3 regions of the Deinococcus sp. QL22 genome follow, and region 2 is predicted to be linked to each of the others. Evidence: riboswitches for the same ligand, from Rfam matches in the RefSeq annotation. Region 2 holds a riboswitch; each other region holds the start of a gene.
The links. A riboswitch is a leader RNA that binds a small molecule or an ion and turns the genes downstream of it on or off. The one in region 2 is predicted to bind cyclic di-GMP.
Positions count from the first base shown of each region.

Region 1: linked by a shared signal. The riboswitch ahead of M1R55_RS21830 (hypothetical protein) and the one ahead of M1R55_RS16945 (hypothetical protein) in region 2 are both predicted to bind cyclic di-GMP.
Region 3: linked by a shared signal. The riboswitch ahead of M1R55_RS19645 (PxKF domain-containing protein) and the one ahead of M1R55_RS16945 (hypothetical protein) in region 2 are both predicted to bind cyclic di-GMP.

Region 1 is NZ_CP097151.1:517,022-527,205, reverse strand. Features, by position in the region: gene M1R55_RS21860 (DUF4291 domain-containing protein) at 354-1,031, shown strand; gene M1R55_RS21855 (hypothetical protein) at 1,123-1,485, shown strand; gene M1R55_RS21850 (GGDEF domain-containing protein) at 1,766-2,758, opposite strand; gene M1R55_RS21845 (VIT domain-containing protein) at 3,487-6,261, shown strand; partial or broken gene M1R55_RS21840 (transposase) at 6,586-7,495, shown strand; gene M1R55_RS21835 (hypothetical protein) at 7,579-8,166, opposite strand; gene M1R55_RS21830 (hypothetical protein) at 8,223-8,714, opposite strand; cyclic di-GMP riboswitch class II at 8,783-8,866, opposite strand; gene M1R55_RS21825 (hypothetical protein) at 9,853-10,184, shown strand, end outside.
Region 2 is NZ_CP097150.1:185,754-195,937, forward strand. Features, by position in the region: gene M1R55_RS16930 (GGDEF domain-containing protein) at 1-343, opposite strand, end outside; gene M1R55_RS16935 (EAL domain-containing protein) at 694-3,081, opposite strand; gene M1R55_RS16940 (S8 family serine peptidase) at 3,120-3,950, opposite strand; gene M1R55_RS16945 (hypothetical protein) at 4,120-4,662, opposite strand; cyclic di-GMP riboswitch class II at 4,734-4,818, opposite strand; gene M1R55_RS16950 (transposase) at 4,981-5,439, opposite strand; gene M1R55_RS16955 (IS6 family transposase) at 5,503-6,210, shown strand; gene M1R55_RS16960 (diguanylate cyclase) at 7,143-8,225, shown strand; gene M1R55_RS16965 (PAS domain S-box protein) at 8,655-10,184, opposite strand, start outside.
Region 3 is NZ_CP097151.1:55,288-65,471, reverse strand. Features, by position in the region: gene M1R55_RS19655 (hypothetical protein) at 49-351, shown strand; gene M1R55_RS19650 (hypothetical protein) at 1,327-1,686, opposite strand; cyclic di-GMP riboswitch class II at 1,868-1,951, shown strand; gene M1R55_RS19645 (PxKF domain-containing protein) at 2,207-5,893, shown strand; gene M1R55_RS19640 (hypothetical protein) at 6,027-6,302, shown strand; gene M1R55_RS19635 (GIY-YIG nuclease family protein) at 6,427-6,924, shown strand; gene M1R55_RS19630 (hypothetical protein) at 6,921-7,544, shown strand; gene M1R55_RS19625 (hypothetical protein) at 7,697-8,095, opposite strand; gene M1R55_RS19620 (hypothetical protein) at 8,321-8,500, opposite strand; gene recA (recombinase RecA) at 8,829-9,917, shown strand; gene M1R55_RS19610 (ATP-binding protein) at 10,119-10,184, opposite strand, start outside.

The DNA.
Region 1 (10,184 bases), on a different replicon from region 2:
CAGATGACGAGATACAACGGGTTCTCTTGGTGAAACGGCTCCAGAACCCTTGACTGAATTTGAAAGGCATGGACGTCTCCACCCGGTTGCCGCCCACCCTCTGGGCTTGCCAGTTGGGCTGTCCATTCAGTTTCCCTCCGTACAGGACACTCCGAGGAATTGACCTTCCCGGGGAAGGGAGGTGTGTTCAGGAGCTGAAGGTGGATCCAGAAGGCATGCCTGACGCCCGCCTTGAATGGGTACAACCCATCTGAGCCCAGCCGGAGCCGGACGCTTGAGCAGCGCAATGCCGATCCCTCCTGCATCGGCAGTTTGGCGGACGCTTTCTCAACGTGTGCCCGTCAACATGGTGTATGCCTCTTCAGATCGCCCCCTACCTCGAACAGCGCGGACGTTGGCCTGCCCAGGGACGCCATATCCTGGCACAGCACGACGACGACCTCGTGGTGGTCTACCAGGCTTACCGGCCCTCTATTGGCCACTACGCCGCGCAGCACGGACACTTTGGTGGGGAGTACAGTTTCAGCCGCATGAGCTGGATCAAACCCAACTTCTTGTGGATGATGTACCGCTCTGGCTGGGGCACCAAGCCCGATCAGGAGGTCACGCTCGCGCTCCACCTCCGCCGCGACGGCTTCGAGACGCTGCTCGCACAGGCGGTGCCCTCGTCGTACTCCCCAGAACACTACGTGAGCATCGCCGCCTGGAAAGAAGCGCTGCAGGCTTCCGATGTCCGCCTTCAGTGGGACCCAGACCATGACCCTGCCGGACAGCGCGTTGCCAGGCGTGCCGTGCAGCTCGGCCTGCGGGGTCACACGTTACAGCTGCTGAACAACGAGTGGCTGGTGGCGGTGACGGACATCAGCGATTTCGTCACTGTGCAACGCCAGCATATCGGCACCCTTGAGCATCTTCAGATTCCGTTGGAGCGGCCATTTCAGCCTAAGGACGAGCGAACAGCCGCGTGGCTTGGAATGGACACAGCTGCGGCAGGAGGGATATCGTCTGTACAGTCGGCCACCCTTGATTGATGTGACGCCAAGAGCTGGACAATACTGGAGGGTGGTGTTGCCTGACCCGAAACCCCCCACCAGGCCACCTGAGGCAGAGATACTGTGGATCATGGATTCAGCCCCAGCGGTTTCCCACAACGTCTTGACGCACCATAGGCTTCTGACTCCTCTCCAGCTCGGCCCGAACCTGCATCCGGCGATGACCCTGCCTGTGCCAGGCACCCTCACGCACCTTACCCTCTGGGTGCAGCGCGAGGACACTGGGATCAACATTCCCCCCGGCCGCTGGACAGCCGCCGATCACGCCTCCGCGTTGCGAACCCTCTTGCAGATGAGGTTCGCACCGCAGGCCGCACACGCCGGGATTGCTTGGCAGGATGCTACGGGCTCCACTCGACTGCTGGAGGTGCACATCACCCGCCGCAACCTCTTGCCGGAGCACCACAGATCAGCACCGTTTCCCGCGCGTTGAGTTGCTCTCAAAGAGCCTTACCCTGACCAGAGGACAACCAAGGACTGTCCCTTCCCTGTGGGTTCCCGCTCAGGTTAACCGCCATTTGCAGTAAGAGAAAATGCGTCTGCCAGCGCCTTAACAGGCCCACTCTCACGGTACGACCCCGCTGCCACTGCTCAAGAGCTGTGTGGCGTGCGGCACCCAGGGCGTTCAAACTGTCCTACGGTCCTTCGTCTGCCAAATGAGTGTATTTGCTGGGGTTCAAAGTGCGCAGTCCCTTCTGTCTGGAGTTCCTGCCTTACCTGATCTTTCGTCGCTCGGCGCCATTCCAGGAAAGTACTGTTCCCCTAGGGTCCACCTGCACACGGCGATCAGCTTTGCGGCGCTTCTCCGCGTACATCCTTGAATCCGCTTGCTGCATCAGTGAAGGGATACTTCCAGCCGTGGTTCCGCTGGCCAGGCCCACACTGACGTCCATTTCCGGGAAACCTTGCTGGCGAACCTGCACCACGGCTTCCCGGATCTGATGCCAGACCTGTGAGAGCTCACAGTGCGTGCACAGCACCACGAATTCGTCTCCAGCCAGACGGAACACCGCCTGACCCACCTGAAGTTGCGCCTGCACCGCCTGAGCCAGCGCCTGTAATAACGCATCACCCATTTCATGGCCGTGCTGATCGTTCACTCCTTTCAGACCATCCAGATCGAGGAAAGCCAGACCAACGTGCTCAGGGCCTGCCTGCCACGCCTGCAGCAAGGCGGCCTCAAAGGCACGCCGGTTTCCCAGGTTCGTCAGCGCGTCCGCCAGCGCGGAGTGTTTCGCCTGCTTCAGAGCCTCTTCCGTCTGCTTCAACGCCTCTTCCGTAAAGGTCAGGAGCCATGCCAGCATGGTCCCAGCCACCAGACCCGTAACGGTACTCAGGGCAATGGTGATCCCTTCCCGGGGCATCACTTCGAAAGAGAGTCCGCCGACCATCAGGCCATACAACGTGAACAGCAAGACGCCCTGAATACCCAGAGAAACCGCTGCCAGTACAGTGGGCAAGACCAGCAGGACGCTGTAGGCCGTGAAGCCAGAGATAAACAGGGAGTCCACACCAGAGGGAGGCTCAAACCACACCAGGAAGGGGGGCAGGACCAGTAGAAACAGCAGGCTCCCCAGGGGCCAGGGCCTCTGGTTCACGGAATGTGCGATCAGGACGATTGCCAGGAAGATCAGGTCGTAAACGAAGTTGTGGGTGTCTCCGAGGACCAGTTGCAGGAAAGCAGCCAACAGAGGAATGGCGGCCATGAGAAGGACGGTGTAACGTTGCCATTGAGCCCGGGGACCCTGAGAGGAAACAGCAGTAAAGGGGGCCGGAAAGGCCCTCATATGACACCTCACTTACATCGGAATGGAGCCCCTCCTACCGCAGGCGCGCGGGTAAGTCTCAATGGGCAAAACGATGTCGGAATCTAGACCCCATTCGGGGTAAGTGCCCAATTCTGCCTGTATCTTTTGTTAGGTACGTTTCAATGCCGTGAAGATCACCTTAGTAAGGGTTGATCTTAATCGGGTAAACCTTTTAGATTCATCTGACCTGATTGTCATTGAAGCAAAAAAATGTAGAAATTTTGTCCGAGTAGCCATAGATAAGCCGTAATGACTCGGCATGGGTTGCTCTGCCAGGCAGGAGCAACACAACAGTCACTTGATAGCAGAAGCAGAGAGCTTCATCTTCTGGCAGAGGGTTGCGACGTCTGGAACATCCAGTTGTCGAGGACAATATCTTCATTTCAATGTGCGGTTCGTACTGTACGCGTACTCCATGATTCCCACCAGACTTTGCTGAAGCGAGCAAATTTGCTTGTGGGAGATCACAGAACACCTACAATCAGGATGTGCCGAAGAGACTGCTGTTATTGGTGACTCTGCTGATGGCCTCGTCTCCCGCGGAGATCACGCGCGCACAGACAGGGCCTGCGACATCACCTGTCACACCCCTGGAGCAATCTGTCGTAGCCATGGACGTACGGAATATGCCCCTGGTCCCGCCGCGCCTGACCGTATCCGGTGCGCAACAACCGGTGCGTCTCCAAGCAGTGAACGTCACGGTAGAGCTGACCTCTGGCTTTGCCCGGACGACTTACGAGTTTGCATTTCACAATCCCAACGCCCGCATACTTGAGGGCAACCTGGAGTTCCCGCTGCTGGAAGGTCAGGTCATCACCGGCTTTGCGCTTGACCTGAACGGCACGTGGCGCGACGCCGTGCCGGTTGAGAAAGCGCTTGGGCAGCAGGTGTTCGAAGATGTCACCCGGGCCCAGGTCGATCCAGCACTGTTGGAAGTCACCCGCGGCAACAACTACCGGGTGCGGGTGTACCCGCTTGCCCCTCGCGGAAACCGCCGGGTCCGTCTTGAAGTCACTGAACCCCTGCGTGCAGACGGCACCCTGCGTCTCCCCCTGCAGTTCCCAGATCGGCCTCGGTTGCACCTGGCCGTAAGCTCTGTTTCACAGATCTCTGTGACGAGCTTTTCAGGGCTCGGGCCTGTGGCGCTGACCCGTAAGCCCGATGGATCGTATGGGGCCCAAACCATCCGGACGAAGTACGCGGGCAGCGGGCATCTGGACATCCGCGTACCTCTGCTGTCCAGGCCGCAGACACTGATCGGGCGTCAAGGCACAGATCAGTATTTCCTGACGGTCCTGCCGAAGCCGAGCGCCGCTCCTGTTGCCCCCCGTTCCGTCCAGTCGGTTGACCTGATCTGGGACTCCTCCGGGTCTGGAGCGCGGCGCAATCACACGGAAGAACTGGCTGTGCTGGACGCGTACTTCAGGGCATTCCCAGATGTCGAGGTCCGACTTTTCCGCTTGCGTGACGTGATGGAGCCCTCCACCGGCTTTTCGGTGGTGCGGGGAGACTGGCGCGAGCTGCGCCGCGAACTGCAGGCAACGGTATATGACGGCGGGACCAACTTTGACGCACTGGCGTGCTCAGTCCAGGAGCTCTGCGCAAAGGTCACGGAACGGTTGCTGTTCACTGACGGCCTGGACACGTTGGGAAGTGCCTCACCTGGCCGCTCACCGGTGCCGCTCCATATCGTCAATGCGGCTGTCAGCAGCGACCCCGCCCGGTTGAACGCGCTGGCTGGCCGCTCCAACGGGGTCAGCTTAAACCTGCTTGGGCAGCCCGCAGGAGCCGCCGCCACCCAGTTGATCGGCGCGCCGCAGCGCCTGTTGGAAGTTGATGCCACTGGCGCGGCCCAGATCACCCTGCGCGAGGATCTGCGCTACTGGTACATCTCCGGCAGGCTCACCTCTGCAGAGGCCACACTTCACGCCCGTCTCCCGAATGGCACAGTGACCCAGCTGGCCCTCACGCCTGCGGCGCAGGGCCCTTTCGTCGCGCCGCTCTGGGCTGCGTGGACGGTGGAGGATCTCCGTGCAGATGAACACCTCAACCGCGCGGAGATCCGCCGTCTGGGAGACCGTTTTCGCCTGGTCACGCCCGGCACGTCCCTGCTGGTGCTTGACCGCGTGGAAGATTACCTGAGATATGACGTCACGCCACCTGCGCAGCTGCGGGCCGAATATCAGACCTTGAAACAGGCCCGCGATGCCCGGAACGCCCAGACGGCGGCGGAACATCTGTCAGCGGTTCAGCGGATGCTGAGTGGGTACGACGCGTGGTGGAAGCGGCCTTTCCCGAAAACAGCACCTGAATCGAAGCCTGTGCCCGAAGCACAGGGCCTGCCCCTCTCAGGATCAGCGGCCAGTGAGTCTCCCACCGGTGCGGTCCCCCCCATGATGCCCGCTCCGGTGGTGCCGCAGAACAGTCGCGCGGCGCCAGCTCCTTCCGCAGCGCCCAGCCCGAGTTCTTCCCCAGCGCCGGCGGAGACCGGGGCCGTCACTGTCCAGCTTCAGAAGTGGAGGCCTGACGCACCGTATGCCGAACGCCTGCGGGCGGCAGCGACAGCAGATCTCTACCGGATTTATCTGGATGAACGGCCCAGCTATGAGCTCAGTCCTGCGTTCTACCTTGACGTGGCGGACCTTCTCCTGGAGCGCGGCCTGCATGACCTGGGCCTGCGGGTGCTGAGTAACCTTGCCGAGCTTGAGCTGGAGAACCGCGCGGTGCTGAGGATCCTTGCCTACCGGTATATGCAGGCGGGACACCCGGAACTCGCCATCCCTGTCTTCCAGACGGTGGAGCGCCTCGCGCCGAACGAGCCGCAGAGTTACCGTGACCTGGGGCTGGCCTATGCCGCAGCAGGCAACGAGCAGCGCGCCATCGAAACGCTCTACACGGTCGTGCGCCGCAGCTGGGATGGGCGCTTCCCGGAAGTCGAGCTGCTGGCACTCAATGAACTCAACGCCATTGTCAGCCGTGGCCGAAAAGCCGTCTCGACGACCTTCATGGATCCTCGTCTGAAAGGTGCACACCCACTGGACGTCCGGGTGGTGGCGACCTGGGACGCGGACAACACCGACTTGGACATGTGGGTGACCGACCCGAACGGTGACCGCGTCTATTACGGTGCGCCTCTGAGCACCCAAGGTGGACAGCTTTCCAAGGATTTTACGGGTGGGTACGGCCCAGAGGTTTTTTCCCTGCGCGATGCGAAGCCGGGAAGATATACCATTGAGATGGATTATTTTGGAGAGAATCAGCAGCTGCTGTCTGGCACCGTTACCCTGCAAGTCAAGGTCATCACAGGCTTCGGAACTTCGGGCGAGCGCGAGCAACTTATTACCTTGCGCCTGAAGGACAAAAAAGACCAGTTGCTCGTCGGCGAGTTCACAGTGAAGTGAATCTTTCTCCTCAACAGCAAAGGGTTTTGGGAACGCACCTGCGGTTGGGTCGGTGTAATCGGCAGTTGCCTCAAGTTCAGGCGCCTTTTCTAAAAGGGTGTGTTGTCTTAATCGGACGTACTGGGATACCTTAATTCTGCGTACCTCTCAGCCCCTGACACTTTGAGGCAAATGGCGTCTTAGACGCAGTGCCACATGGCAAAGGGCAACATCAGAGTCTGTGACGAACACCGAAACCGCCTTGCTGCATACTGACACGCTCGCCGCCCATCTCAAAACCCGTCTCCCACACCGCCGAATGGATGCCTGAAGCGGCTGGCTGAAGTGCTCCTGGCACTTCTCCAGGCCGAATCCACCTTCCACCGCAAGATCGCTCTCCATCTGCCCCGGGACGCTCCTCTGAAGTCCAGAACTCGCATCGTGCCACGATGCTCAGATCACCCTGCAGGACGTCTGTGACGTCCTACTTCCCTTGCTCCCCGACCGTAAGCTCACCTTGATGATGGACCGCACGACCTGGCATGACAGTCAGGCCCCTCTCCATATTCTTGTCTTGGGCGCCCTCCTCGGGGGCGCCGTGATCCCGCTGGTGTGGACAGTCCTCCCTCACCAGGGGAACAGCTGCACCGCAGCCCGCATTCTTTTGGTGGCTCGACTGCTCAAAGTGTTCCCTGCCAAACGCTGGGCGGTCTTGATCGCCAACCGAGAGTTCATTGGGCAAGAATGGTGCTGTTTCCTGCGCTGGAAACAGATCCGGCAGTGTCTGCGCATCCGGGAAAACACCCGCATTGAAGATGAACTTGTCCGTGACGTGTTCACCTACCTGAAACCCGGTGAAGTGCGGACGCTCTTTGAGCGGACCTGGGTGTACGGTGGCTGGATGCAGGTGGCCATCACCCTGTCCCCTGTGGGGGATAGGGTGATCGTCGCTTCGGATTTGCCTGTCAGGGACGTTCTTCAAACGTACCGGCTCAGGTGGGGCATCGAGTGTGCGTTCTCGGCCCTCAAATCGAGGGGACTGAACCTGGAAGTCACGCATATGACCGCCGCCGACCAGATTTCGAGGCTGCTCGGGTTGCTGTGCATCGCCTTGGCCTGGATCGCCCGGGTCGGGGCGCAAGATCAGCGTCAGACCTTGACGAGGTCTGACAATCGGGGGCGAGCCATCCGAAGTCAGGTGCGCACCGGGTGGATGGCCCTGAGTGAGGCCGTACGGTGGGGTAGAGACGCCTTTTAGAGCTGCCTTCAGCTCCTACCTACTGGGACGTCAATTCCTCTAAGTGTCAGGTGCTGAGGTCGTGCCGTGAGCCGGAATTTCTACCAGCGGACACTCACTCCGATATTAGCGCTATCAATTGAAGGTGAGGTGAGGCCAACGCCAATACCCACATTCAATGACCAATTCGGCTGCAGTGGCGATGTGCCAGCAGAGCCTATTGAATAGGTAAGTCCAGCAGTATTAGCCAATGGACTATAATTAATGTAAGCACCCTGGGAAAATTTCTTAGCAGGTTCAACGGTATAGGGAACTACAGCGAGCACTCTTTCTTCACTGTTAGTGACAGTTATATGGCCACTGTGGGCTTCGAGAACTACCGCATTAATATTTTGTAGAACGTAAGCTGGTAATATTACTTTGTTATTCGTATATCGGAAAACGAGTCTCGGGTCACTTGAGGTAATCCTGACCTCTGTTGCAATCTCGCTGAAAAGTGTGAACGTCAGCCCACCAGTAGTGTATCCAGAATTGAGGCGACTCTCAATTCGTTGTGGTTGAACAAGTATTTTCTGCGCTACAGCTACTTGAGGAGGAGGAGGAGCTGGCGTAATCTGGATATTGAAGTTAGGAACCTGCGCGGAAGCGTATGAGGCAAGAAGAAATATTGTACTGAGGATTCTCTTCATATAAACGACCAGAGGCGAGAAGATTGATCAATCTTCTCGCCTAAAAGAGAGAGAGTTTAGAAGCTCTGGTCTACTGGCCCGACGGGGTCGGCGGACGTGCCAGTCAAGTCAAAAGCGACCGACATCGTTTTATTGGAGAAGGCTAGACGATCAGCTTCACTAGCAAGGGTGTCGAAGGTAATCGTGTAGAGGACGGATCCAGTCGCACCAGCCGCAACAGCTACACCAGAAGCGTTATCACTTGTGACTGCAACATACTCGCTGGCGAGTGAGCCACCCAGCGCGTGGGCCGAGGTCACAGTGATTGCGCGGTTGGTGTCGTTCCTGACGGGGATGGTGATAGTAAATGATGCGCCAGAGCGGATGTTAGCTGTAGGGATGGTGAACGAGCCGCTGCCTACGCTAAATTTCACGGAATCCAAACTCTGACCGTTGGCGGAGACCGTCATGGTCGCTTCGTTCTCGCTGACAGAATTGCTGCCTATGGCGTAGGCAGCGCTGCTCAAGGCGAGGGCGGCGATCAGGGCAATGCTTTTAAAGTTACGCATGGGAGAACTCCTATGGAGGCAGGTGCCTTCTATAAATCTGCGGCTATAACCCCATGTAAGGGTCGCGCTGGACGAAAAGTCGGTCGCACCACTCGCTCCTCACACACCAGGTGCCCGAATATGGCGTGTGAATCTTTGCATCTCTTCGGCAGAGGGTTCTCTGTTCGAAGTGCCCATAGATTACTTTAGGAACCATACGAAGCTCTTACAAAACTCACAAGCGATTTAATTAATGGAAAGACTACTTTTGGCCCTTTGTGGTCTTTTGCATTAGTCGTGAAAGGTACTGGCAGCACGGCTGCTATTACCGCATTCGGGTGGCTAGCAGCGGGGTTACGTAGGTCTTCCCACTTGCGGCGGTCTGTGTCCAGTCGGGCCAGCTATGCTGCCAGTGTTTGTGTTCCTGCACAGCCTTCTACTTCTGCCGTCCAAGCGTTCCATATTAGGCGGCAATACCAGGGCTGGGAATGTAGGTCATCAGAGCATGGGCGAGGGCGCCGGCCAGCATCCTGACCAGCTCACTGCGTTTAGATAGGTGGGTCTCTCCTAGCAGGCGTAGAGCATAGATCACGTCCTGCACGCTCTAAGGGGCCGTGCAACAGTCACTAAGTAACGGGCTCTCAGTTCGTTGAGAGCAAGGGCCCGTATCTTTAATCTCGAATACCAATTTATTTCTGTAAGGGCAGAGGCCAGCTACTCCTCAAAACAGGCGAAATGGACGGAAGAGGTAGCTTCTATAGGGTGTTTCTGCGATGAAAGCACCCAGAGCCGACCGCCTCACGATAGCCTACAGACCGTTCTACGGTCTGCGTTTGTGCTGGACGCCCGCCTTTTGGCTGTGCTTTGGTCTTGGCGATCATTCAGGCCCGCACGGTGGTGCTGTAAATTTGCTCTTCCAGAGCTCTCTCCCTGCGTGTACAATTTTCAACTGGTGGATGCTGCCGGTAAGATCGTGAACGCAGAGATAGCCAAAGGGCTGGCTATCCTTGAGGTGCACAGCGGATAAAAGCTTGTTCTGAACGTTGCCGTTCATCCAGTCGTGCATAACGTAACCTTGGATGATGGTGGCGAGCTCAATTCTCCAGCGCCTCAGGCCACAACTCAGCCTTTTGCAGAATCCGCATCAGAGGACGTGTTCATGCCCAGTAAAGTAGCCCTTTCCCGAGAATACGATCTCCTTGCGGTGGCGGCGAACCTCGAAGAAGTCGCGGGGGCTTTCGTGGGTGGCCTGGTCTGCGTGGAGCGTCGGGGCCGGCCCTGGCGCATTGAGGCCCTGATTGAGGTCACACCGACTTCAGTGACCACGGGAGGCGGGTATATCTATGACCTGGCCACAGGACAGCCTCAGTTCGAGACGGGGAGTTTCTGCCTGCGCCCCCTCACGCGGGAAAAGCTGGATTACCTGATTCTCGCGGAAGGGTTGCGTGTTGCAGACAAACTGAAGCCGAACGAGCTGAAGCTGGCTGAGCG
Region 2 (10,184 bases):
CGCTTAATCCTGCGGCCACATCATCAGTCGTGGAGAGGAAAAACAGGAGATAGCTCAGTTTGGCCAGAAAATAAGCGGTAAACCCCAGCAGAACGCTCGCGGAGACAAACGCGTACGACCGGGGGTTCACCACCAGAAGAAGGGCAAGCCCAAGGAGACTCACGAGAATGACCCGGTACATCACCAGATCGAATGAAAGCGGAGACGGTGCCGTGGACTCGAGCACCAGGGCGGCCAGGGTGGCGACAGCCGCCAGGGCGAGGATCAGGAGCACCGTGGAGCGGTGTACGCCCATCATGTGGAGTGGCGGCTCTCGCCCCTGTCGATCCAGCTTGTGGCTCATTTGACCTTTCATGATAGAGGCGCCGGCTGACCACGGTCTATCCCCTGAGAAGATCAACGCGTTTCGCAGGGGCGTTTGCGCCAAGGCGGAGGGAGAGCAGACCGCAAGGCGAGACTGCGTTGACAGCAGCCCGAGTCAACGCCATCTTGCCCAGTCGGTAAAGACGGATTGGCGGTGGTTCATTTCCAAGCCAAATCCCGCGAGCACAGTGGAAAAGCTCAAACCGCGCGGGCTTTAACTCAGTAGGCTCAACAGGTGCGTCAGCGTGGTATCGAACACGGCAGCCACCAGCCCACCTGCTGTGAGGCCAGTTGAGGCAACACAACCAAAGCCAGCCGTTGAGCCGAGTCTCAAATCTGGAGAGTGAATGGGGTGGTCACTATCTGTGCGTTCATGTGGCGGTGTAGAGCGTCTACACTCAGCGGCGGAGCCACCAGAAAGCCCTGCAATCGCCTGACCCCCATTTCCTGTAAATGCGTGCGCTGAGTCGAAGTCTCGACCCCCTTAGCGATCACGGTCAAATCCAATGCCCGCGCAAGATTCGTGACAGCTTGGACGAGGGCGAGTTCCCGTGCCCCTGCGTCCATCCCGTGAATGAGGGCGCGGTCAAGCTTCACCGCATGTACGGGCAGCTGAGTCAGGCCCGCAAAGTTGGCATGCCCTCCCCCAAAATCATCCAAGGTCAGTTGCACTCCTATCGCCCGTAACTCCGCCAGGGCCCGGTGTGACCGTTCCGGCGCGCGGGCTACCTCCTCTTCACGTACTTCTAGGGCCAGCCGCGCGGGTACGACTCCAGCCTCCTGTAGAGCTCGCCGAACCTGATTGGGCAGGCCCGGATCAGCGAGCTGACGTGCAGAGACGTTGACAGCCACCATCAGGGACGGCCAGCGGGCCAGTTCGGTACACGCCTGCCTTAACGTCCATTCACCCAGGGCCAGGCTCAGTCCACTCCGCTCGGCCAGCGGCATGAACTGATCGGGCGTGACGTTCCCGTAGATGGGACTGCGCCAGCGCAGCAGCGCTTCCACCGCGACCCACTGCCCACAGTCGTCTTCAAGAGGTTGGTATTCGAGGTGCAGCTCACCTGCCCTCAGGGCACCGTGCAGGGCCGCCTCCAACGTCGCAGGCGCGAGTCCAACCGAAGTGCCTCCAAACTCAAAACCGCTGCCCCGGGCTTTCGCACGGTACATCGCTTGGTCGGCACGCTCCAAGAGGCCAGCCAGGTCTGAAGCGTCCTGGGGATAGCAGGCCAATCCCACACTCGGGCGCATCGAGAGTTCTATTCCATCCAGATAGAAGCGGTCGTCAAAGGCCTCCAGCAACTGCCTGGCCACCTCTTGCCTATTCCGGTTGTTCACTCCGGGCATCAGCACCACGAACTCGTCGCCGCCTGTTCGGGCGACGGTGTGTTCAGGATCGACAGCGCCGATCAGTCGCTGCGCGACTTGCTGAAGCAGTAAGTCTCCCGTTTGGTGGCCATGCGTGTCATTGACCTCCTTGAATTTATTGAGATCTAGAACGCCAAGCATGACCTGTTCGCCTTGCTGAGCAGCAGTTTTCAGCGCGGCGCACACCCGTTCGGCGAGCAGCAGGCGGTTGGGGAGAGCCGTGAGCGCGTCGTACAGAGCCAAGCGTTCCAGCTCTTGCAAGCGGGCCGCTTGTTCTCGGGCCTGTTTCTCCTTGGCTTCACGCTCAGCTTCATAGCGGGCCTGCTCGTGCTCAAGTTTGGCGCGGGCCTTTTCCAGCTCGCCGCGCGCGGTCAACTCCCGAGTCCGTTTCTCTGCCTCAGCTTGGAGCACGTTTGTCTCGGCTGCATGTGCCTGCTGCCAGAGGGTCAGGGCCGCTTTCAGATCCCCGTGTTGCTCCGTGGCTTGGGCCTGCAGCTTCAGCGCACGGGCATAGATCCGTGCGCGGCCAGTGGCCAGAGCATCCGTGAGGGCCGCTTCCAATAAGACGAGTGCGTCCTGAGGCCGCTCCAACTGCAGCAGGGTCTGCGCGACGCCGCAGCGCGCTTCCAGAATCACGTCAAGATCCTGTTCCTCCTCAGCCATGTGCAGCGCCGCCCGAAAAGCACTCAACGCCTCAGGTAGGCGGCCTTCGTCGCGGCGCAGTTGTCCTAGACCTTGAAGGGAGCTGGCAGCCAGGATGCCGCAGCCTTCGACCAATTCAAGGGCCCGTTCCAGCAGTGTACCCGCTTGCGCAAAGTCGCCGTGACGGCGCAGCAGGTCTGCGTGATTGATCGACACTGCAGTCTCAGCAGGAACCAGTCCAGCATCCTGCGTCAGTTGCAGCGCTTGGGTCGAGCAGACGAGGGCTTCCTGACTCATGTTGAGGGCGTCGTACGTCCGGGCCAGGTTTCCGGCCACCACCGCTGCACGCGATGGCGTGGTCTGAACTGAGGTCGCCTGTGCACGCAACAAGTGCTCCAGCGCTGTATTGAAGTTTCCTAAGTCGAGGTAGACGGCGCCGAGATTGCACAGCACGACAGCTGCGCCCTCATCATCTTGGGCGGCCTCCCGAACCGCGAGCGCTTCTTCGAGATGCAGCAGCGCGCCCGGACTGTCGCCACGGGCATGCTCTAAACCAGCCAAACCGTTGAGGGCGTCCGCGAGTGCCGCAGGAGTGTGCTGTCTCCGAGCCAGCACGATCACCTGTTCAAAGAGGAGGATGGCCCGTAAGTCATCAATCCCTCGTAACGCCCGGGCCTGACCCAACAGCTGGTCACACAAGGGACTCATGGTGTGAGACCAGCTTTCGGCGGACGCAACCGCATGGGTCACTTCAGCAACGCCTCTACGTCGAGCAGTCTCCCCGAGGAAAGTTGAGCAGCGAGGGTTTGAGCTTCTTTTCCTTGGGCCAGTGCAAGGGCAAGGGCGCCACAGACCACAGGCGCAGCGAACGAGGAACCGCTGGCCGTGACCAGGCGGCCGCCCGGATAAGCCGTGTGAATGTTGACCCCAGGAGCTTGTACCTCTCCTCCCCGAGTACTCCAGAGGGGCAGATGACCACTCTGATCCACTGCGGTGACCGAGAGTCCAAAATCCCCAAGACGATTTTTATGGTTCAAGGCATCTGCAGGAGCTTGAGGCGCGCTCCCTCCATTGTTCCCACTTGCGGCAACCACCAAAACGTTCCTTGATGCTGCGTATTGGAGGGCGGCCCGAACGCCCTCACTCGACACCGGCCCAGCGACACTCAAATTAATGATGTGCGCGCCTTCATCGACTGCCAGCCGAATTGCCTGAGCCACATGGGCGGCTTGACCAGATCCATCAGTCCCCAAAACCCGCAGCGGTAGAATTCTGGCAGCGGGTGCCATCTGCTGTAGAACCCCAGCAACGGCAGTGCCATGTCCGTAGATCAGGTCGGTTTCGTTCCCCTGCTCTGAAGCATTCCCGTCTGCGTCTACGAAGTCATGCCCAGGAAGCAGGACACTCCGCAACATGGGATGAGTGAAATCAACGCCCGAATCGAGCAGAGCAATCGTTACGCCTTTGCCGGCTTGGGCCTGTGCCTCCTGGGCCTTGACCTGCTGCAGCCAAGCCGTGTTGCTGGACAGGACAGAAGTTCCTCCTTCTCCCCAGAGACGGGCGCCCTCAGCCCACAAGCGGGCTCCACTGGACGAGAAACTGTGCCCTGCCGAGAGCGGTGAAGGAGAGGCAGAAAGGCTAGCCACTGAGAGTGGAAGCATGGAGCTGGGAGGGAGGGAGGATTTACCGCAGGCCCCCAGAAACAGCGCCGACAGGAGCAGGAAGACGCGGGACATCAGCAGCCTCTCAGTCCGCCGCTTCAGCGGCAGAAGCGGGCAATTGCCGGGCCAGCCCACGCACCACCGTCATCACCGTGTAGGCGTCGATCGCAGTCACTACACCCGTACAACAGGTGTGGGGCATCTGTGTCGAGGCCACCTCAACGGAAATGGTTGAGCGCTCGCAGCTCAGCCGGAAGTTCGCCGCGGAGCCCGGCAGGGGCGTCCAACCGACTTGAAAGGATGGACAACGCGCGATCAGCCGGTTCAGGAGCCAGCAGTCGAAGGCGCTGGCATGACCACTCTCACTCACGGGCAGCAAAAACTGTACGGCTGAGTTGAGTAAGTCGGCCGCCCGATACTGCTCGTAGCTGTTCATGGCCAACCGCCGAACCTGCCCCATAATGTCTGTGACGGCGTCATCTAGGGTGTTCGCTTGAACCCAAATGCCGTCTCCACCAGGAACATCGTTGCCCAGAGCAATGGTGCCGTGGGCCATACGGCCATCAAAGGTAGTGCGCACTGTCAGGGTCAAACCGGCCACTGATTCGCTCCGAACAATAGTTTTCATGCATGCTCCTGAGCGCTCTATCAGCGCTCTCCCAATACTGGGGTTAAGGACGCCGTCATTTTCTCAACGGCTTGACAGATAGTCGGTCGCACCACTGGCTCCGCGCGTCCCAGGTGCCCGAATACAGGACCACGCCTCATTGCCTCTACCAGCCAGATCCTAAAGGAGCTGTACTGATGAAAAAGATTGAAGCATATCCCACACCCTGAAGCAATGCGCGACTGGGCTATTCCCCCAGTGGGGGTATGCACGATCAGCAGATAGCGTCATTCGGCCGAGCGGTCAAGGGCCAGAAGGACGAGGAAACTGAGGTCGTCGCTAGGCCTTTTGATAGGGCTGGCCCGACTTCACGACGGCTAAGCCCGTCCGCAGGAGTTTGCGCTCGAGGGCGACCAAAGCGGCTTTAGGCGGCTGGCCCTCGGCACGGATGTAATGGTAAAAGTCGTCCATCCGACTCTTGGAACGTTGAGCGCCCAAGGCGGCGAGGTACGCTGTCCGGCTGAGATGAGCATTCCCAGTCTTGGAAATGCGTTCACGTCGATGAATACTGCTTCCTGCTTCAAAAGGTTCAGGGCAATTCCTGCATAAGTAGAAATCTCGCCCCCTCTCCAGCAGCGCGAAACCATCCGTTTGCGCCCAGACACTTGCTGCACTGAGAAAGCCATAACCGGGAATCGTCATCAACAGGGACAGAGGTTCACCCAGAAAACCATCAGTCTCTTTTAGCGTATGCACCGCTTTCTCCAAGGTCTCGACCTGCACTTTCAGGAACGCCACACGTTCCTGAATCAGGCCAAGAGGCTGTGTTGCCTTGATAGGCATAGCGTAGGCTGATTCGCCGTGACCGACGCCAAGCCTTATCGCCCCCGCTTCCCGATGACGATGAGCCAGCCCGCGGGCTGGCTCGACCACCGCTTCCCTTTGAGTTATAGAGATGTTCAGGAGCTGCTTCACCAGCGCGGTATCGAGGTGAGCCACGAGACGCTGCGCGAATCGTGTATTAAGTTTGAACCGCGCTTTGCTGAAGACCTACGTCACCGGGAATCCCGCCGGGGTTCCCGGTGGTTCTTGGATGAGGTCTGTACGACGATAGCTGGTGGCCGGCATCGGTTGTGGCGCGCGGTGGACGAGCACGGTTCCGTGCAGGGCATTTTTCAACGGCATCGCGATCCTGAAGCTGCGAAGACGTTCCTGACCATACTTCTGGGTGAACACGGCGTTCCAGAGGTCATTCACACCGATGGGCTGCGGAACTACGGGGTGGCCATCTGGGAGCTTCCGAGCTTGAGAGACGTCAATTACCAGAAGGTGATCTTCACGGCCCGGTGCAACAATCTGATTGAGCAAGAACACCGCCCCACTCGGCGACAGGAGCGAAGTCAGCAGGGGTTGGGGCGGCGAAAACGCGCTCAATCATTTCTGAGTTTGCACGCCTGCATCACTAACCTCCACCAGCACTCGCGAAGGGGCGTTTCCGCATCAACCGGAAGACAACATCAAAAGCACGTGTTTCAGACGTGGTCTGCGGTTGCAGCAGGGGTGGCCTGAGCCTCAAGCCACCCCTGCCCTCAGCTTGCTGTGATACCAGTTAAGGCCACCTAACCTGCCGGGCCACTTTCGGAGGACGTCTATTGCATCCTGCTTCGGCCTCGTTCGGTACTGCTTCGTAGATTGGGAGAGCCAGACGGGCCAGGGAAGCAAACAGTTTCATCAAGCTAAACCATTGGTAACATATATCACTTTATTTTCGAGTACTGAACTTGCATCACGATGAAGTAGCGCCGACTCACCCCGGCTGACTGTTAATAAAGAGGGGGGAGGGGCTGGATACCCCTAGCGGCTCGCTTTGAGCGTCAACCAAATTTTTCGCGTCCAACACGAGCTTCACTGAGGGTTTCAAGGCTCATCCTCTTTGCCTTGTCTTTCCTTGCGCAGGATTGTAATCACCCTTTGATCTCTTGAAAGATATATTAAGTCATGTTCAATTACTCAATGTGGAGTTGGAGTAGGGCGTTGGAGATATGTGGTGAATTGGGGATCACCAGGTGAACGGATTTGATCCAATCCATCATGGTCCAGCAGTCTGGAAATTGCAGGGGCTGAAGTTCGGCATTGGGGAACTTGCTGTAGCAAAAGTCTTTAAGGGCTGGGACGCGGAGAGACTCGCTACAACACTTGGCCTCAACGTGGTGGACGTGCAGAAGATCCTCACTCCACCCATGAGGTCTGCCCTAGTGTCCAGTCCTCGTCCGCTGGGTCGTCACACCCGTGATCTGAACACATCCGATAAAACAATGTAGAGCTGTTGCCTTCACTGGACTCACAGCAGGGGTGATCTGAGGATCAGGTTACCCCTGCCCTCCTCATTCCCAGACCCGAAGTCAGGCAACACCACCTCTACAAGCGCAAGCCTCTGGTCAACTGTCTTGACGTTTGTGTTCGCAACGCTTCTGTCATGCGCCGCCGCATACGATGCATCAATGTTGCCTTTCGCCCTCCAGACCCACAGGCCTTCCTGGCACGAGCAACAGTTTCGTCGTCAGGCGCTGATGGCGATTGTAGGCTTGTCGCTGGCGACGTCAATCTTCGGGCTGACGGTAGGCTTTCCACTGGGCTGGACACCTGGGGTCAAAACCGGGCTGGCCCTGCTGATTGTCAAGAACGTGGCCTTCCTGCTGTGGCTCCGCACTGTTCCGGGACACTACGCGCTCGTGGGGGCTCTGCACCTCCTGGTGCTGGCCGTCACCGGCATCTATAAGTTCGCTCAGGAGACTGTGGTGGAGCAGATGGTCAATGGGCTGGGCACCTATTCGTACTGGCTGCCGCTCACCTATGTGGTGGCCTTTCTGGTGTTCCGCAGCCACGTGGCGATTGCCACGTCAGTTGGGATTTTTGCGGCCCTGACGATGATTACCTTGCTGTATCTGCTGGACGGCTCCGCTCTGACCGGGGCGCAACAGGCCCATTCAGCGCTGCTGGTGCAGGTGCTGCTGATGCACCTGACCTTGATCAGCTTTTTTGTGTTGTTTGGCGTCTTGCAACGCGGATACATCGGCGCCCTCGCCGAGGCGCAGAGTGAGGCGCGCGCGGGCTATCTGGACAGCCTCACCGGTGTGCCCAATCGTCGGCAGCTCACGCTGTGGCTGAGCGAGCGGACGCGCTCTACCGGGACCAGTGAGGCGCTGAGCATTATTCTTTTTGACCTTGACCGCTTTAAGCATATCAATGACACCCACGGCCACGATTACGGCGATGAGGTGTTGCGGCGTACCACCCAGGCGGTCGGCACCAGTCTGCGGCGCGGGACGTTGTTCGGCCGTTGGGGCGGTGAAGAATTTCTGGTGATCCTGCCGGGGACGGCCACTGCTGAGGCGCAGGGCGTGGCCGAGCGGCTTCGTCAGGCGGTGGCCGCCATGCAGTACGACCGTCCTATTCACATGACGGTGAGCCTGGGCGTCGCGCAGGCCCAGCTGGGCGAGCGGCCCGAAACGCTGCTCAAGCGGGCGGATGACGCGCTGTACGCTGCCAAACACGCCGGGCGCAATCAGGTGCACGCGGCCTGAACTGGCCGCAAGTCAGACAGAGGGCAGGGGTAGCCACTGACCACGTTTGGAACGCTTGTCGTGACTGTGCTGCCGTAACCAGATCGGGGAGGCTGACCCACTGTGACCGGCCTAAAGCGCTCGCGCCAGCGGTTCCCAATCACCATCACTCAGCATGCCGAACGTGGTGTCTCACCGCTTTCCCTACACCTGTGCGCCAATCGTGTCGTGATTGATTCCTGCCGAGTTGAGCAAGACATCAAGCCCAGGGAGCAGTCGGTCTGCGAGGCAAATGTACCGGACTCGCTGACGTCTCCTGACGTTTCAGTCTGACAAACCACGGCTGCGATGGCGAGCCTTCCTCTCGACTTCACCCCGTCCAGTTTTTGGGGGCACGCCAAGTTGACCTGACACCCACCGAGAGTCCACCACCTCACACAACCTTCAGAGCTACACGTCGCTGCTTGGCAGTGTGAAGTGAAAGGTTGTCCCCTCGCCTTCAACGGAAGTCACCCAAGTCCGCCCCCCATGCTCTTCGACAATTTTGCGGACAATGGCTAGACCCAGACCCGATCCCGCGTACTCTATGGTGCCGTGCACCTGTTGAAACAAGCCAAAGACCGTTTCAAAGTGCTCAGGGGCAATCCCAATGCCGTTGTCCCTCACTTGAAAATGCACCCAGACCCCATCCGACCTAGCAGAGATGTCCACTTCAGGCGTTCGGCCCGGCGGTTGAAATTTGATGGCATTGCCCACCAGATTCTGCAATACCTGCTGCAACTGGGTGCCGTCTCCCTGCACCGCTGGTAAGGGCCCCACAATCAGCCGCGCACTTTTCTCCTGGAAGGTGGCGCTCAGGTTGTCGGCGACTCGCTGCATGAGTTGTTCCGGATCCAAGGTCGTGATGGTGCGGTGCCGTCCAACGCGGGAGTAGGCCAACAGATCGTCAATCAATGCGTCCATGCGTGCGGCGGCCTCCACAGTGAAGGCGATGTACTTGTTGCCCTTCTCGTCCAGCTGCCCTGCGTACCGCCGCTCCAGCAACTGCAGAAAACTCGTGATGGTACGAAGGGGCGCTTTCAGGTCGTGTGAGGCGACCGCTGCGAAATGTTCGAGATCCGCATTGCTGCGCTGAAGTTCGGCGTTCACCCGGCGGATCTCTTGCTCCGCCAACCGCCGCTCAGTCACGTCCTGCATGGCGACCACAGCGCCCACTTTTTCGCCGGTTGCACTGTACATGGGGTTGCCGTTCGCGTTGACCCAACGTCTCGCTCCCTGTGCCGGTGCAATCACCATCGCTTGGTCACGAACCTGCTGGCCCTGAAATGCCCGAACCAGAGGGATTTCCTCGGTGGGTAGAGGCGTAACCCCATCGTCCCGGTAAAGACTGTAATGCGCGGCCCAGTCGACTGCAGGCAGCGCCGCTTCCGGTGGCAGGCCGTGGAATTGACGCGTTACATCGTTAAAGACCGACAGTTGACCCTGTGCGTCACAGGCCACGATTCCTTCGGTAAGACTCTCCAGCAACGTGCGCAGGAAACCGCGCTCCTGTTCCAGTTCAGTGGTGCGCTGCCCGATTCTGACTTCGAGGTCTGCATTCAGCCGAAGCAGTTCAGCTTCAGCCTGCTTAAGGGCGGTGATGTCAGACATGGTGACCACCAGGTAGGCCACCGCTCCATCCTCTTGGTGGACGGCTGAGACGCTGGAGTTCGACCAGACCACCGACCCATCTGGTCGGAGGTAGCGCTTCTCCACGGTCACCGCCTCCACCTCACCCTTGAGCAGGCGCTGAATGGCGCGTGCCGTGAGTTGTCGGTCATCGGGATGCGTGACGCCTTCGATATGCCCCCCGATCAGAGCCTCACGGCTATATCCCAGGAATGCCGTCCCAGCGGGGTTGATGTCCAGGCATATCCCCTCAGGCGTCAGTCGACTCACGCCCACAACCGCATGCTCAACCAGCGCCTGATAGCGGGCTTC
Region 3 (10,184 bases), on a different replicon from region 2:
GTCGATCGGACATATGTCTGGTGCGCACTGAACCCGTAGAATGCCGGGATGACTGTGCCAGAAGACATCCTCTGCCGGGCCTATGAGCTTGCCGGCGACGAGCAAGACACCGTTCTGCTTGACCTGCGTGGCATTGACTGGGGCACTCTGACCAATGATCTGGAGTTCTATCCCAGTGACACCGGGGGCGGCATGCAGATGCTGGTTGCTGACTCGGAGTATGACTTGCAAGTGCTGATGACGGACGGGGAGGCGGGGGTGCCGACGGACGCGGAAGACTTCTGGTTGGCGCTGTCTGACGGCGAGGACGAGCTCTTCTCAATGGTCGTGCGGAACGGTGTGTTGGAGTAGCCCGCCCTGCCTGAAGCGCCCCACCCGTGGAAGGGTGGGGCGCTCTTCTGCCGGCCTTTCGCCCGTGCCCTATGCATCCCGTTATGCAGTGCACGCTTTGGTCAATCAGTTGCTCCACGCGTTTCTGTCGTATTCTGGGCGTGATACATTTGACGTGTAGCAGGGGTCTGCGCGAGGGGCTGAAGCCATTTTTTGAGTTGGTCTGACTACGGATCAGAAGGCCAGGGGTTCGAATCCCTTCAGGCGCACCACCATAAACCTCGTCCTGGACGGGGTTTTTCTCTTTTGTTTCTCAGTGCCAGATGGCCGCGTGCCTTGTTCGTGCCTTACGGTCGCAACCCCATTTTGAAACCCATTGACCTAAGCAGTCAGTTGTCTGGCACGGCAACTTTGAGGTGTGCCACAGGGTGGTGCGGTAGCTCAGGGAGGGTCGCCTGCAAAGTGTTGTGGGTGCCGTCGTGTGAGGCATGTGGGTGCCAGGCTTCATCAACTGCTCGCTCAGCAGTGGCAGCGGTTGTCAAATTCTAGTGAAACTGTCGTTGTCTAACTGAGTATGTCGCCCGTTGTGCTGGAGAGCGTTAACGCTCTCCAGCACGAGTTATTTGTGGATTGATCAGTCTCCTGATGGTGTCTTCCACCTGCAACGACATGATGAGTGCAACAGTCCACCCTCCGAACACAGGAAAACCAGCCTCCCAACCCCTCTTAGAGCAACATGTCGTTTTAGTTTCATAGATGTCGTATGGCTTCTCACTACAAATAGGGGTCGACAGCGCAAAGGGCGGTGCGTTTGTGCCGTTTCAATCTCAGTTCACAGTGATCCCATCCCCGCCAGGACACAGGGAGCACAGGTGGCAGGAGCGCCGGGCGCCACGCACCCCAGGGTAAGAAGCGGCGCGGGCGTCTGGGGGCCAAGGAGTGAAGCCCCATGTGAACTGCAGCAGGACTGTGTTGAAGCGAGCCGGTACCGAACCGCTAGTTCTGGAAGAGTTTCAGGGCAATGTCGACATCGACGCTGCCGTGGAGCGCAGGCTGCGTATGCAACAGGCGGGGGCGGACGGTGCGGAGGGTGACGGTGGTGTCCACTAGGCCCTGCAGGCACTCTGTGGCGGTGGGAATCAGCGTTTCGTTTTCTTTGAACATCCGGAAATAACGGTGTTCAAACAAGGAGAATTTCGTTTTCCGCAGCGACCGAGCCACGGCGACGTATTTCATGGCGGCAAAGACAAAACTGCCGATCTCGCTGTCGTGCGACAGCGCATCGCTGAGCGTCTGGCGCTGAGTTTCATTCAGGTCCTTGGTGCAACAACGCCGGAGGACATGAGTAGAGATCACTTGAAAGCCGTGAGGAGTTGGGCACGGATCTGCACACTGGGCTCCCCCGCTCCATGACCTTAATGAAGGTGAGTCTAATGTGTGAAGGTGATAAATTCCACCCTATTAGGAGAGGATTAAAGTAACCTTTAACCACAAGTAAACCCGGTGTGAACGACCTCATTTCGGATGTCCCTGTGGGCATTCGATGGGCCGCGAAGACCTTTGTCCTGTATCCGGTCACCTGGGGCAAAGCGAGCGAGTGGTGAGACCCGCCCAGTAAGGAGCCTTTATGAAGACAGGCAGCCCTCTGGTACCAATTCTCACGATGCTCGCGTTGGCCGGCTGTTCGCAGGATGCAACGCCGAAAGCGGCTAACACCACGGCGACGACCACCTCGTCAGTAGCGGACGTGGCAAATGTGTCATCCGGTACGTTAAAGGCACAGGGAATAGTTCAAGACAATCAGAACGGGATAGGCGCTTCTGCCACAACGTCGATTTCTGTTTGCTCTGGGTCTACGGCTCCCACCACAGGCACCATGACCTTCCGTGTCAAGGGAAGGCAGAGCTCTGGCTACAGCATCGAGGTGAAGAGCAAGTTCATTGGGACATGGAATGGTAGCACGATAAGTTGGGGAGCTGAGGCGTCGAAAAGAATCAGCGTAGCCGCGCAGACGGACCCTAATGACCAGACCTCATACTCCGTCCCGATTGAGATCGTCATCAATGGCGCCCCTGTAAACACAGGGAGCTCATTTAGCGAAAGGCCGACGGTAGCAACGCCTCTGCCATCACCAGCAGGGGCTCACCCATTGGAAATTGGTAATGGGGGAAGTGGCACGGCGACAGTGTTCGTGAAAGTGGCGAGTTGTGCAGATGCCAACACGGCGCCGGTCTTAACCATCCCCAACAACGACAGCAAAGAAGCCACAGGCCAAAACACGCCCTATAGCTTCGTGGTGTTGTCCAGCGACAAAGAAGATGGTGTCCTCGCCCCAACCTGTAAGGTAGGAACAACCACGATTCCTATGGTCAATGCTCCCAACAGCGTGACCCCAGCTGATGCGAAGGCTTACCAGGGCAGCTTGAACCTGCCGATAGGTTCCACCACGATCACCTGTTCAGCCATAGATAGCGGGAGACGCACCGACGGAACGGCAGATCAGGTTCTGACCACTCCGGCGAGCTTCCAAGTGGTCGTCAGTGACACGATCGCGCCGACCGTCACCCCTGGAAATATTACGCAGAACACTTGGCGTAACACCCCGTTGGCTCAAGCCTTTATGGCTTCCGACGCCGGTTCTGGCCTTGCAGTTGCTTCCGACGCCTCATTTACCCTGACCGCCAGTGCTCAGTCAGCGAACGCCACCACACCGACTGTGGCGAGCAAGACGGTGACCGACGTGTCTGGTAATACGACCACCCGCACGGTCAGTGCTCTAATCGACCTGGCTAAGCCCACCATCAGCGCCGCGACCTTCGCGGCCGACGGCACCACCCCCATCACCCCGAACGCCAATGGCTGGTTCAAACAGCCGGTGGTTGTCAAGTTCACTTGCACTGACGCTCACTCGGGCATCGTCGCCAGTGGCGAGGGCGCCTGCCCAGAAGCTGTGACAGTGGGTGCGAACAGCGACACAGGCGACAGCGGACAGACCGTCAGCGGCGCCGTTAAAGACAACGCCGGTAACACCAGCGATCTTGAGAGCCTGACCGTGAAAGTGGACAAGACCGCACCGACCATCTCGGCCACTGTTTCTCCCACGCCGAACGCTGCTGGCTGGAACAACAGCAACACAACAGTGATCTTCACCTGTTCGGATGGCGACTGCCCAGCTCCTGTGGTCGTGAGCAGCGAGACTGCCGGACAGACCGTGAGTCATACGGTCACCGACCGTGCCGGTAACACGGCCAGCGCCTCCGCACTGGTGAAGCTCGACAAGACTGCTCCGACGCCCAGCTTGGCGTCCACTCCTGCCACGCCGGATGGCCTGAACGGTTGGTACAAGACGGACGTGAGCTTCGTCGGCGCCAACACTGATGCTCTGAGCGGCCCAGCCACCTGTACCACTGTCTCCCCCCTGCGTACCGACTCGGCCAGCCACACTGTCACCACGACCTGCTCCGACATCGCTGGGAACATTGCCGACGCCTCGATGACCGTCAAGCGCGACGCCACCAGGCCTGTCATCAACGCCACCGCTGACCGCGCGCCAAACTCCGCTGGCTGGTACAACGCTAATGTCATGGTGTCCTACACCTGCACGGACGCCACCCCCGGCTCTAATATCGCTTTGGGCACCTGCCCAGCAGCTGTCGTGGTCGATTCCGACACGCCCTTCGGCGGGCGGTTGGTGAGCGCTACCGTGACAGATCAAGCTGGCAACGAAAGCCTCCCCGACAGCGTCAATGTCAAGCTCGACAAGACCGCTCCTACCGTGACGCCTGGAAACGTGAGCGACAGCCTTTGGCGTAACGAACCGCTGGCCCAGGTATTTGCTGCGTCTGACACCCTGTCTGGTCTGGCAATGACCGCTGATTCCTCTTTCACCCTGTCCGTCAGCACCCAATCGACCAGCACCACCACACCAACCGTAGCGAGCAAGACGGTGACCGACGTGTCTGGCAACACGACCACCCGCACGGTCAGTGCCCTGATCGACCTGACCAAGCCCACCATCAGCGCCGCGACCTTCGCGGCCGACGGCACCACCCCCATCACCCCGAACGTCAATGGTTGGTTCAATCAGACGGTCGTTGTCAAGTTCACCTGCGCTGACGACCTCTCTGGCCTCAGCACGAACGCTTGCCCCGAGCCAATCACCGTATCTGCTGATACGACCGGGAAAGCCATCAGTGAAACAGTGAAGGACAACGCCGGGAATATCAGCGTGCCAGCCGTTCTGACGATCAAGCTTGACAAGACCGCCCCGGTTATCAGCGCCGCCGCTGACCGCGCGCCCAATAGCAATGGCTGGTACAGCGACAATGTCACCGTCACGTTCACCTGCTCGGATGCAATGTCAGGCGTAACGGACTCCTGTCCTGCAAGCAAGCTGATCAGCGCGGAGGGTACGACCCCTGTCAGCGACACGGTGACCGATCAGGCTGGCAACACGGCGACCAGCAACATCGTCACCGTGAAGCTCGACAAGACTAGTCCAGTGATCTCGGGCAGCGACATGGTGAACTCCACTTGGCGCAACAACGACCTGAGCGAGACCTTCACCGTCACTGACGCTCTGTCTGGCCTGGCCAACACCTCTGACACGCCCTTTACTCTCACGGCCAGCGCCGAGTCCACCATCAGCACCCCCACGGTCGTGACCCGCACGGTGACTGACCTGGCTGGGAACAGCACCACCCGCACCCTGAGCGCCCGGATTGACAAGACGGTCCCCACGACCGCCAGCATTACCCCGAACCCGGCTGCGCCTAACGGACTGAGTGGCTGGTACAAGAGTGCCGTGAGCTTCGAGACATCTGGCACCGATGCACTGAGCGGCGGCGTGACCTGCACGGCCATTCCTGACCTCGTGAACGACAACGCGGGCACCACCGTGAACACGACCTGTAAGGATCTTGCCGGCAACACCAAGGAAGCCACCCTGGCTGTGAAGATGGACAAAACCTTCCCCGTGCTGACGACTTCCGGCAACCTCACGGTGAATGCCACGGGCAATAGCCAAGCGCTCGTCAGCTTCATCGCGCCGACAGCTACGGACAACTTCACCAGCCCAATCACAGCCACCTGTGACAAGGACAGCCCTTTGAACGTGTCGGTTGGTACGACCACTGTCAACTGCAGCTCCACCGACGCCGCGGGCAACAAGACCACCAAGAGCTTCACGATCACCGTGAACTACAACTTCACCGGCTTCTTCCAGCCCATCGACATGAGCACGAGCACCAATATCGTGTACAACACCATCAAAGTGGGAAGCGCCGTTCCTGTGAAGTTCAAGCTGGGCGGCAACCAAGGCCCGAACATCTTCCTGGCAGGGTCACCCAGCGCCTTGATGGTCAACTGTGCGACCAACGCTACTACCGATGTCGTTGAAGAAATTTCCGCCGCAACAGTTTCCGGATTGCAATACGACGCTGCCGCCGGACAGTACGTGTACGTGTGGAAGACCAGCACCGCTTACAAGGTTGGCTCCTGTTATCAGCTGACCGTTAAGTTCCTCGACAACACAACCCAGACCGCCTACTTCCAGTTCAAGTAAGTCGAGTCATCTGGGCCGCCTGAGTGAAAGCTCGGGCGGCCTTGGTCTTGCTCTGGTACGGATTTTGGCCGATGAAACCGGCCAGTGAATTCCCAGTCTTTTAAATTTTTAACGTATCTGTAATGGGATGCACATGACCCGTACACCGCGTCTGTTACATTACTACCCTGGCCTACAGAGCACTTCCTATGAGTCTCCCGAAGACCGACGACTCCTCGCCACGATCAAAGCCATCAAAGGATTTGACCAGCTGGTCAAATCCTTCTTCGCCTTTGGGATTGAGCTAGTAGAGTACGCACAGAACCTGACCGATTACGTCCGGGTCACGCCCCGCCAGTACCCGCACCTCTACCAGATGTTCAAACGGGCCGTAAAGGCTCTGGATGTTCCCACGGCCGCTCCGCAGTAGACGCTGTGATCAAGCCCTTGAGCAGATCTTGCTCGCTCCACACGGCACGACCACTAGGGTTCCCGACATGCCCCATCATGGCAAACCGTGAGCGGGGAGCGGCCCCGTCTGGGAGAATGAAGTGATGACTGGAGATGGAGATGCCCTTCGCAAGCGGATGCTGTTCGACGCTTGGATGGCCGAGCACGGGGCGTTCAGCATGCAGCTGGCCCAGCAAGGCGAGGCCATTCACCGCCGCACAGTGTTGGCCCGCCTCACCAGCCTGGCCGGACGCCAAAAGGCCCCGGAATACGTCTACGTGCTGACCGAACGGCGTCCGCAAGAGGTCACGCCTGCCTACGTGGGCAAGACCCGTTCTCCCGTAACCCGGTGGAGTCAGCATCTCGCAGGTCTCGCGGCCGGAGAAGGCAACTACGCCCGTTGGCGCCAGCGGTTCCTGCGCGAAGGCCACGAGACCGTTCGCTTCGACCTGGAGCTTCTGGTGGTGGGGGAGACCCAGGTACAGTTTCCGCCGCTCCCAGGCTTTCCTTCCACCATAGGCGCGGTGGAGTATCAGCTTGTCGGCCTTGCGGCAGACGCCTATCCCTTGCGGCTGCTGAACCACGAGGGGCAGGCCAGGTGAGCGTGCTGCAGAGCTGGCTGGACGCGTTTCCAGGCGCGCGGTTCGCGCCCCTGTTCGAGACTGATGACCTCCAGGTGCGGACGCACCCACGCGGGAAAGCAGGGGACCGCCGGATCCTGACCCACTCCAGCGTGTTCGAAGCTGCCATGATCGAGCTGATCGAGGATGGGCTGACCCAGGCAACCTGGACGGGCTTGGTCTACCTGATGGGGGTTGGAGAGCAGCAGGCGTTCATTCCTCTGTATGTGGGCAAGGCAGAACGGCGTGGCAAGACGCATGAGGTCAGCAAGAACATCGCCAATATCCGGCGCAATCCCGACAAGTTTGCCCGCTGGGGGTACGGGCTCGACTACCACCTGGGAGATCTCAGTCACGCAATGTTCGGGTTTGAGGCGTACCGCAAGCCCACGGCAAAATACCGCCGCTGGGCGGACGTGCTGTTCGAGGTCAACGATCCGCCGACCCTGCGTCGTCCGGTGAGCCTGCTGCTGTTGCCCTGGTACGAGGACAGCCATGGCCCCAGTGGCCTGCGGGGGTCGGTGGCGTCTGGAGAAAAAGAGGTCATCGCCCTGGCCTCCGCTCTGCACGGCGATCACCTGCTCAATGTGGACGGGCGGTGACTCAAAACAGAGCTGGGCAACAGGCTGCGGTTCACGCTTACGCCTCCCAGTGGGATTCAGGGCTGCAGAATTTGTGCCTCCACAGTGGGCCTAACCCGGTGGTTCGGCTCAGCAGCAGTAGCCCTCTCAAACGGGGTTGAGCCGGGCGTGGATCAAGGCTGCTTTTCCTTGGAGTATTGCCAAAGGGCTCGATCCAGAGTGCGCATGTCCACGTTCGCCTCGTCGGCCTGCACCCGGCAGAACTCAACGTAAGCCATCCAGAAGCCAAAGTCGTACGCATGCTTCAGATCGGCTTGAACAGACCATAACGCTCTGAAATCCAGAATGGGATATCGCTCAAGGTGATACAGATGCAGGATGACGGACGCGGTCGGCCACGCTACGCCAGACAGAAGCGTCAACGCCTCAATGCGGGCTCGCTCAAGCGGGGTCGTCAGTGCAAAGCGCGTGATTTCCTGGACGTAGGCCTCGTCGTTGCGCTGAATTAACGGTGCACTGCGTGGAGACTTCCAACGGGAGAGTCTGCAGCTGCTCATCAACGAAGCGGTCATCCAGCTGCTGGGCGATCTGGCCGCCGACGCGCTCGACCTCTCGGGCCGGCGCTACCGCGTGCCGTGGACCCTGCCGGACGCGTCCGTCGCCCCGTTCCGTGAAAGCTATCCCTAACGCGCGGCCAACGCGGCCAAACCACGCCGGAACTTCAGGCGCGGGTCATGCATCACCGCGGTCAGCTGCGCCACGCGCTGCGGATGCACCGGCACAATGACGTCCGGCCATCATTTCAGGTACGCGCGGAATTCAGCCGTGCGCTCGCCGCGCTCCAGAAGATCCAGGAAGTGCGCGGACAGCCGGGCGGCCTGATCCGCACTCAGCGCGGCACTCTGCAGGGCCCGGGCCAACCGCTCGCGGGCGTACCCGGCATACGAGGTCATCAGGCGCGCTTCAATAAGGTTCACAGCCAGCGCCACACAGGCCGGATCGCCCGCCCGCACACCGTCTGAAAGGCGGTACCACAGCTTCCGGCACTTCAGCTGGGCCCCCGGTGACTCTGGCAGCGGCTACAGCGGAAACGTTTCGCCCAGCGCTGCATGCGCCCTCAACACCGTGGGCGGGCACCAAGCCGCCCACGCGGGTGGGGACAAGTCGTCAGGCAGCATGCCCCAGCTTAACTGGAAGTTCCCCCCGAATCGCCTGCGCCTCTCGCCTAAGAAATCTGCTAGAATTACGCTCCAATCATAACCTCAGTCCTCTAATCCCCTTCCCAACAGATTCCCTGGAGTTCCCATGAGCAAAGACAACCCCAAAGAAATGACCGTGCCCTCCGACGCTGCTGGGCGGCAGAAAGCCATCGAAAATGCCATGAGTCAGATCGAGAAGCAGTTCGGCAAGGGCACCATCATGAGGCTCGGCGCCGACAGCCGGCTGGACATCCAGGCCATCAGCACCGGTAGCCTCAGCTTGGACGTCGCTCTGGGGATAGGCGGCATTCCCAAAGGCCGCGTCACGGAAATCTATGGCCCCGAGTCCGGCGGCAAGACCACGCTGGCGCTGAGCATCGTCGCCCAGAGCCAGAAAGCAGGCGGCACCTGCGCCTTTATCGACGCCGAGCACGCTCTGGATCCGGTGTACGCCCGCGCGCTGGGCGTCGATACGGACGCCCTGCTGGTGTCTCAGCCCGACAACGGCGAACAGGCCCTCGAAATCATGGAACTGCTGATCCGCAGCGGCGCGATTGACGTCGTGGTCGTGGACTCTGTGGCCGCCCTAACGCCGCGGGCCGAAATCGAAGGCGACATGGGCGATAGCCTGCCCGGTCTGCAGGCCCGCTTGATGTCTCAAGCCCTGCGCAAGCTCACCGCCATTCTCAGCCGCACCAACACCGCCGCCATCTTCATCAACCAGGTGCGCGAGAAGATCGGAGTGATGTACGGCAACCCCGAAACCACCACTGGCGGGAAAGCATTGAAGTTCTACGCCAGCGTCCGTCTGGACGTGCGCAAGGTCGGCGGCAAGTCCAACATGGTTGATAATGTTGCCGTGTCGCACACCGTCAAGGTCAAGACCGTCAAGAACAAGGTCGCGCCTCCGTTCAAGGAAGTCGAACTCACCATCAAGTATGGTCACGGCTTTGACGCGATGGACGACTTGGTGACGCTGGCAACCACCTACGAGGTCATCAAGAAAGCCGGCAGCTTCTACTCTTACGGGGAGGAGCGCATCGGACAGGGCAAGGAGAAAGCGGTCGCGTTCTTGGAAGGGCGGACAGACCTGCTCGAAGAAATCCGCGAGCGGGTACTCGCCAAGATGCGCGGAGAAGGCACCCCACCAGCTCCCGCAGTGGGCGGCAGCAGCGAAGCACTCTCCGCAGACTGAACTTTCATTCAAAACCCACCCCCCGAACGCGGAGGGTGGGTTTTTGCGCTTCGAACGGGAAAAGATGGGCCTTCGGGCCGCTTTTTCCATGTCTGGCGTCGCCGCTCACGCCCAGGCTCGAGGGTCAGCATCAGGCGAACGCGGAGGGCGCCACCACTGCCAAAGAGTCCGCGACTTGGCTGGGTTCGCCGTCCTCCAGCTTCAGCGGACGTGGGGCAGCGTGAATGAGAACGTGGTGCCTTGCCCTGGCACGCTGTCCGCCCAGAT